2 regions of the Bacillus sp. N5-665 genome follow, and region 2 is predicted to be linked to the other one. Evidence: a T-box and tRNA genes for the amino acid it is inferred to sense, from the RefSeq annotation. Region 2 holds a T-box; the other holds one or more tRNA genes.
What was found. A T-box is a leader RNA that pairs with one kind of tRNA and senses whether it is charged. The one in region 2 lies ahead of argS (arginine--tRNA ligase), so its partner is inferred to be a tRNA-Arg.
Positions count from the first base shown of each region.

Region 1: it encodes a tRNA-Arg, which carries the amino acid that the T-box ahead of argS (arginine--tRNA ligase) is inferred to sense. The anticodon was not compared.

Region 1 is NZ_CP093325.1:959,968-964,078, forward strand. It holds gene gerM (spore germination protein GerM) at 1-552, shown strand, start outside; gene rph (ribonuclease PH) at 681-1,418, shown strand; gene MNO09_RS07380 (XTP/dITP diphosphatase) at 1,430-2,038, shown strand; gene MNO09_RS07385 (metallophosphoesterase) at 2,052-2,555, shown strand; tRNA gene MNO09_RS07390 (tRNA-Gly) at 2,665-2,738, shown strand; tRNA gene MNO09_RS07395 (tRNA-Arg) at 2,740-2,813, shown strand; partial or broken gene MNO09_RS07400 (hypothetical protein) at 2,924-3,181, shown strand; gene MNO09_RS07405 (hypothetical protein) at 3,402-3,524, opposite strand; gene MNO09_RS07410 (response regulator aspartate phosphatase) at 3,521-4,111, opposite strand, start outside.
Region 2 is NZ_CP093325.1:3,405,629-3,409,739, forward strand. It holds partial or broken gene MNO09_RS19995 (class I SAM-dependent methyltransferase) at 1-270, opposite strand, end outside; gene argS (arginine--tRNA ligase) at 446-2,134, opposite strand; T-box leader at 2,180-2,394, opposite strand; gene MNO09_RS20005 (class I SAM-dependent methyltransferase) at 2,435-3,211, opposite strand; gene MNO09_RS20010 (BrxA/BrxB family bacilliredoxin) at 3,261-3,695, opposite strand; gene MNO09_RS20015 (thiol-disulfide oxidoreductase DCC family protein) at 3,779-4,111, opposite strand, start outside.

The sequences.
Region 1 (4,111 bases), 2.4 Mb from region 2:
CAGTTCCAAATAAATGGTGAGAAATTGGCGAAGATGCCTGTTGGTGGTACACCACTTGGTGAAGGGGTGAGCCGTGCTAATGGTATCAACTTCGATGATGAACAAGTAGCGGATGTAACAAATACAAAACCTGTTACACTTTATTTTATGGCACAAAATAATAATAAGCAGCAATACTACGTACCAGTAACACGCCGCGTTGTAGAAGGAAAAGAAAATGATTATACAGCAATTATAGATGAACTTGTAAAAGGACCGATTCATCAATCGCTTCTGAATGATTTTAATCCAGGAGTTAAGTTGATTACGAATCCGAAGTTACAAGATGGAAATCTTACATTAAACTTTAATGAAAATATATTTATAAACCCAGATAAAAATATGGTTTCAAATTACGTATTGAAGTCGTTAGTTTTATCTTTAACAGAAAAGAAAGGCGTGAAAAGTGTTTCTATTGAAGTAAATGGTAAAGCGAATCTTATAGATGAAAAGGGCGGAAAGTTAATAAAACCTGTCGATCGTCCAGAAAACGTGAATACAGGTAGTTTTTAATCTTCAATAATTTGATATACTTAAGTAAGAAAGGGGAATTGCTTTTTTGGTTCCCCTTCTTTTATTGTATACATATCATACATTTAAATTTGGCTATACTAACAAGTAGTTATGAGGAGGTTATTTTTATGCGAGTAGATGGTAGAGAGAAAACAGAATTACGCCATATACATATTCATACGAATTATTTAAAAAATCCAGAAGGGTCAGTATTAATTGAAGTTGGGGATACAAAGGTAATTTGCTCAGCGACAATTGAAGAGCGTGTCCCACCGTTTATGCGTGGAGAAGGAAAGGGCTGGGTAACAGCTGAATATGCGATGATTCCACGTGCAACAGAACAACGTACAATTAGGGAATCAAGTAAAGGGAAAGTAACAGGACGTACAATGGAAATCCAGCGCTTAATTGGACGAGCTTTACGTGCGGTAGTTGACCTAGAAGCACTTGGTGAAAGAACAGTTTGGATCGATTGTGATGTTATTCAAGCGGATGGTGGAACGAGAACTGCTTCTATTACAGGTGCATATGTAGCAATGGTATTAGCGTTCGAGAAGTTATTACAAGCAGAAAAAGTATCTAAAATTCCAGTAAAAGATTATTTAGCAGCAACGTCAGTAGGAATTGTTGAAGAGCAAGGTGTTGTTTTAGATTTAAACTATGTAGAAGATTCTAAAGCAGACGTTGATATGAACGTGATTATGACTGGAAAAGGCCAGTTTGTTGAAGTGCAAGGAACTGGAGAAGAAGCGACGTTTAGCAGAGCGCAGTTAAATGAATTGCTTGATGCTGCGGAACAAGGCATCTTCCAACTGATTGACATGCAAAAAGAAGCGTTAGGTGACATCGTATCTCATATAGAGTAGAGGTGGAAAGTATGAAACAAGTTGTTGTAGCGACAAAAAATATGGGGAAAGTACGTGAATTTGCTGAGTTATTTGAGCGATTTGATTTAGAAGTAAAATCATTACACGATTTTCCTCATATTGAAGAAGTCGAAGAAACTGGTGAAACATTTGAAGAAAATGCGATCTTAAAAGCGGATAGTCTGAGTAGACAGCTGAATGCGATCGTAATCGCAGATGATTCAGGTCTTATTGTAGATGCTTTAAATGGAAAACCAGGCGTGTATTCAGCTCGTTTTGCTGGAGAGCCGAAAGATGATCAAGCGAATATTGATAAAGTGTTACAAGAATTAAATGATGTAGCGTTTGATAAGCGTAAAGCTCGCTTCTACTGTGCATTAGCAGTGGCTTTCCCTGAAGGTGATAAAAAGCCTGTTATTGTAAACGGGACGTGCGAAGGGTATATTTTAGAACAGCGCCGCGGAGAAAACGGCTTTGGATATGATCCGATTTTTTATGTGGAAGAATATAAAAAAGCGATGGCGGAACTAAGCTCGGATGAGAAAAATGCCATTAGCCACCGCGGACGTGCTCTTCGTAAATTAGAAGAAAAAATCCCAGAATGGTTTTTAGGAGAATAAGGGAGAGAGATTGATGAAAGCTTTAATCGTAAGCGATAGTCATAGCTCTGTGAAGGAATTACAGCAGTTGAAAGAGAAATATGAAGGAAAAGTAGATGTCATGATTCATTGCGGTGATTCAGAGCTAACGCCTGCTCATGAAGAGCTGCAAGGTTTCCATGTTGTAAAAGGGAACTGTGATTATGCTAACTTTCAAGACGAAATTGTAACTGATGTAGATGGCATTCGTTTCGTAGTTGTGCACGGACATCGTCATAACGTGAAAATGACATTACAAACATTAGCGTACCACGCAGAAGAGGTAGGGGCGCAAGTTGCATGCTTCGGACACTCTCACGTATTAGGTGCAGAATTAATCGACGGCGTTTTATTTATTAATCCAGGCAGCATTTTATTACCACGTCAGCGTGTAGAAAAGACATTTGCTTTATTAGAAATGGATGAAAATCAAATGGAAGTTCGTTTTGAAACATTAGACGGACAACTAGTTGAACAAGCAGTTTTTAAAAGAGGATAAGAAAAATTATCCTCTTTTAAAAAAGGTGTTGACTTTATGTATGGTTATACATATAATAAATATTGTCGATAGGGCAACGGCGCTAACGAAGAAAAATAAAATAACATATGCGGGTGTAGTTTAGTGGTAAAACAAGAGCCTTCCAAGCTCTGGTCGAGAGTTCGATTCTCTTCACCCGCTCCATGTCCCAGTAGCTCAGCCGGATAGAGCATACGCCTTCTAAGCGTACGGTCGGGAGTTCGAATCTCTCCTGGGACGCTAATGAAACCTTTGCGGTGACGTCAAAGTCCGCAATATATAAGCTCTCTAATTCGTAAGTTGAATCGTACAATGTGCGGTCGCTAACGAGTTAGGGGGCTTATTTTTTTATGTCAAAAAGACGTGATTCATTAACGATTAGTGAGGACTTATCGAATGTTTTTGGCGATAGATTGAAAAGCAATCAGCGAAAGAAAGTATCCGCAGAGGATCGTTATAAATTTAATTTAACAATCGAGAAAGTCCTCGAAATAGTTGTATGTCAAATGAAGGCGACAGGCTTACGTGAGCGCACGATAAATGACTACTATTTACACGTAACAGATACGCAATACTTAGAAGAATTAAACGTTATTCATATTTACCAACTTCCTTAGTTGTTGCCGCTATTACAAGTTTATTAACACTATATAATACAGCTGGTATAAGTAAGGTGGCTATAATTGTAGTCAATGCAGGTGTAAATTTGCCTGTTGTCTCTATTGTTAGTCCGTCAAACATTTTCGTTGTTCAATCCTTTCAAAGTTAAAGTTAGATAAAAAAGAACGCTGTCCTAAGAATAGGTAAGCGTCCTATGTTTTTAATAAATCAACCTGTATCACCATCAGCTAAACCTTGTATAATATTAATAGCTGTTTGAGTGTTAACTGAAGTATGTGTGCCTATCGTTACAATTGTAATCAATAGCATTCCTAATAATACTTTCTTCACTTTAACGCCTCCTTTTTAAAAATTTCTTTTTTAGCTTCATAACTTAAATAGAAATATTTACTTCCTTGTTCAAAGTTTCCTTCGTTATGAAATTGGACTGCTACTGCTTCCGTGTATTCTTGAACATACTCCCATAATCTTTCGTTTTTAAAGTAGTTCATTCCTGCTAGCATAGCTTGTTCTAATTTTTCGGCAGTAACTTTTTTATTTATTTTTCTTAGAATTGTAAAGCGGTATTGATATTCTTGATTTCCTAATTCATTGCAGATAGTTAAACCTTTTTCAATGAGTTGAGATGCAATTTCTTCTTCACCTAGCTTGACGTGTTCCTTGGCTTTAACAAAAATAGCTTTATAATTATGAGGTTTCTTTTCAACAACTTCTGAAAGGTATCGAATTGCCGAAATAGAGAGATTTTGACTCGCATACATTAAGCCTAAATTATGACGAACTAGTAAGATTGCTTTCTCATTTTTTTGCTTTTGGAATGTGTTCATTGCAGTAACAAAGTATTCTTCAGCCAGTTCAAATTCTCTTAAATGCGTACAAGCTAATCCTAATAAATTATCGCAATAGGCTGTTTTTAA
Region 2 (4,111 bases):
ATCTCATATGGAAGTAAACGAAACAACTCTCTCGCTTCAGCTAGTAATGTTTCTCCACTATCAATGCCTGTATACTTTGATCCTTTTGGAAGTAATGGCATTAATACTAAGCCTAAATAACCATATCCACAACCGACATCAACAATTTGTACGGGCTTATGAATCTTCCAAACTGTATTTACTAAAAAGCTTACATAATCGTCATTGTAATATAAATCTCTCGTGTTTTTTTAAATATGTTAGTTTACTGTTCCAATCGTATGTTTCCAAGTTTAACGCCTCCTTTTTATATATGACATTACAATTCTCCATTTAATAAGGACATTCCTACACTTGAAACAATTCTAGAAAAATTTAGATTTAATAAAATAAAACTTCTGCTTTCACATTTTCTATAAAAATAAATAGGCATACATATCTACTATGATACGTATACCTATTTGTTTTACATCTCCTTAGGTGCCTCCACCCCAAGTAAACGTAATCCCTCTTTTAATACAACTGTCACAGCAAACACTAATGCCAGTCTACTGTCTTTCTCTTCGCTCTCTTCCAATATACGCACATTTCCGTAATATTTATTAAACGATTGTGCTACATCTAATACGTATTTCGAAATGATTGATGGCTCATTTTTGTTGAAGGCTGCTTCGACTACTTGTGGGAATTTATTCAATAATTTTACAACGCTCCAGCTATGATCATCTTTTAAAGCAAACGTACACGTTTCAAATTCTACACTTTCTTTTCTTAAAATAGAGCACGCACGTGCATGTGTGTACTGTACATACGGCCCTGTTTCCCCTTCAAATTTCAGCATGTTTTCTAATGAGAATTCAATATTATGCATACGCTCATTTTTTAAATCGTGGAAAATAACTGCGCCAGCGCCGACTTGCTTTGCTACTTCTTCTTTCTGCTTTAAATTTGGATTTTTCTCTTCAATATTTTGTTTTGCAAGGTCAATTGCTTCCTCAAGTACTTCTTCAAGTAAAATAACTCTTCCTTTACGTGTCGACATTTTCTTGCCGTCTTTTAAAATGAACCCAAACGGTACATGTTCCATGCCGTCAACCCAATTGTAACCAAGCTTTTTTAATACAGTGAAAAATTGATTAAAATGTAAACTTTGTTCTGGGCCAACTACATATAACGCTTTATCAAATGCATATGTGTTTTGACGATATAACGCTGCCGTTAAGTCACGTGTTGCGTAAATCGTCGCACCATCTGATTTTCTAATTAAGCAAGGCGGCATTCCCTCTTCTTCTAAATTAACGACTAACGCACCTTCTGACTCTTCAAGCAAATCATGTTCCTCTAAAATCCCAATAAAATCTTCCATTAAATTATTATAAAAAGCTTCTCCTTGAAAATTAGTAAATTCAACACCGAGCAGTTCATAAATATGAGAAAATTCTTTTAAGGATTCGTGACGGAACCAATTCCAAAGCTCAACTGCTTCTTCATCACCTTCTTCTAATTTCTTAAACCAAGCGCGTCCATCTTCTTCTAGTTCTTCGTCGTCTTTTACCTCTTCATGGAATTGAACATATAACTTAAATAGTTCACGTATTGGATCCTCTTTCACTACTGCTTCATTTCCCCATTTTTTATAAGCAGTAATTAACTTTCCAAACTGTGTTCCCCAGTCCCCAATATAATTAATTCCTACAACTTCATAGCCACATTTTTCAGCGATATGTTTCAATGAATTCCCTATCATTGTAGAACGTAAATGCCCCATTGAAAAAGGTTTCGCGATATTCGGAGAGGAATAGTCGATAACTACAGTCTTTTCACATCCAAAGTGATTTTGACCGTACTTTTCTTTCTCCGCTAAAATCGTTTTTAATACTGTATCACTTACAGTTTCACGATTAAAAAATACATTTACATAAGGGCCAACAGCCTCTACTTTCGTAAAGAACGGATCATGTAATTTCTCCGCAACTTCCTTTGCGATAATAGCTGGTGATTTTTTATATTGTTTCGCAAGTAAAAAACATGGAAATGCCGCATCTCCGAATTCATCTTGTTTCGGCGTTTCGATTAAATCTAAAATTTGGTTTTGCGTTAATTCATTCGTGAAAATATTAGATAAACTTTCCGCAAACTGCGTTTTATAATCCATACTACAACCTCCTTAATTTTTAAAACACAAAAAACTCGTCTCTAAAAAAGAGACGAGTTTTAACCCGTGGTACCACCCTTGTTGTTCGTTAAGAACCACTTTCCCGTTTATAACGAGGACAGGGGGCCTCGGCTTTCTCTACTATTCGTTCAAGAAGCATCTCCGAAGTGCGCTTCATCTTTTTCTTCCGTACTAGGCTCACACCATCCCTAGCTCGCTTTCCTTTGAAAAAAGACTACTCTCTTCATCACAGACAGTATATTTAATTAATTATTGCTTATTATACATCTTTTCAAACAATTAGCAAGGGTCAATTACACCAAAGTGAAACTTAGCACTTTTTCTTTTGTATACGTGAAAATTGTGTTTTTCAAATCTAGAACTACGGAAATGATCTTTCAAAACGACACGCTTTCTCGCCACACGCTTCGCTTCCGCAATTGTTTCGTCAGTAATATCATGATACAAAGCGAAGTGTTTTAATCCTTTTATTCCATCTGATTCTATAACAGTTTCTTCGAACATTGGATCAAGGTAAACGACATCATAACTATTGTCTTCACATTGTTTTAAAAATGAGTAATGCTCCGTTTGCTTCACATCGATTTGTTGCATTGCCTCATCAATTTCAGAAACAGATGAAGACCATGTTTTCAAACCATTTTCCATAATATAAGCCATATACTCATTGCCTTCAAGTCCCGTTACTTTTCCGCTTTCACCAACAATATAACTAGCTACAATACTATCTGATGCCATGCCAAGCGTACAATCTAACACTGTCATTCCGCTCTCTAATTGCGTGGCTTGTACAAACGGATCATGTTCTCCGCGCATTAACCTTTTCACACGAAACATCGCTGAGTTTGGATGAAAGAAAAACGACTCTTCCGTTCCTCTCGGATAAATAGCTAATCGGTTTTTCCCTACAACAAGTACATCTTGTTCATACTGCTCATGCAGTTTATGTACTGGTACGTCATTACGTTTAACGAAAGAACGATTTAATTCTGCTGCTACCTTGTTTGCATAATCTGTCATTTCTTTGTTCGTTCTTCCTGCTGTTGTTACGATCATTTTTTCACCTCTATATAAAGAAAAGAGGGAGATTTACTCTCCCCCTTCTTTAGCAATTCTTTTCAAAAGCTTGTTCTAAGTTCGTAATAATTTCGTCCATAGTTGCACCTTCAATTTCATGGCGGTGAATGAAGTGAACAACTTCTTTTCCTTTTAATAATGCCATAGATGGTGAAGATGGAGGAATTTCTCCGAAGTATTCACGCATTTTTGCAGTAGCATCTTTATCTTGGCCTGCGAATACAGTTACAAGATGATCAGGTTGTTTTTCAGCACGAACAACTGCTTGACCTGCTGATGGACGTGCTAAACCAGCTGCACAACCACAAACAGAGTTTACAACTACTAAAGTTGTACCTGCCGTGTTTTCCATAAATTCTGTTACAGCTTCTTCTGTAGTTAACTCTTCAAACCCAGAACGCACTAATTCTTGACGCATTGGGATTACCATTTGACGCATGTATTCTTCATAAGCATTTGACATCTTGTAATCTCTCCTTCAACTTTCATTCCAAATTCATCATATCACGCTCTATTACTAGGTGCAAAAGAAAGATTACGATGATTTCATTTTTTTGTAGGGATTTCACAAACCCCTTCACGGCAATGTCCAACTGGGACAAGTTTTCTATTGTTAGCGATATAATCGTATACTTTACTTCCAAATCCAAGTACAATAGATAGTTTTATAAAAGGCACGGCAAACCAGTAAGATGGAACAGCCTTTGCTAATACATGTATGCTATGAATCCCGTCATACCACTTATTATTTTTCAAAATATACAATCTTTGTTCCATCTTGCTTTGTAGTTCTTGAGAGAGTTCATATTTCTCAACTACATCTTCATCTCGAAATGAAACAAATTTCATCTTACCCTTTTTATCTAATTTTTTCGTACG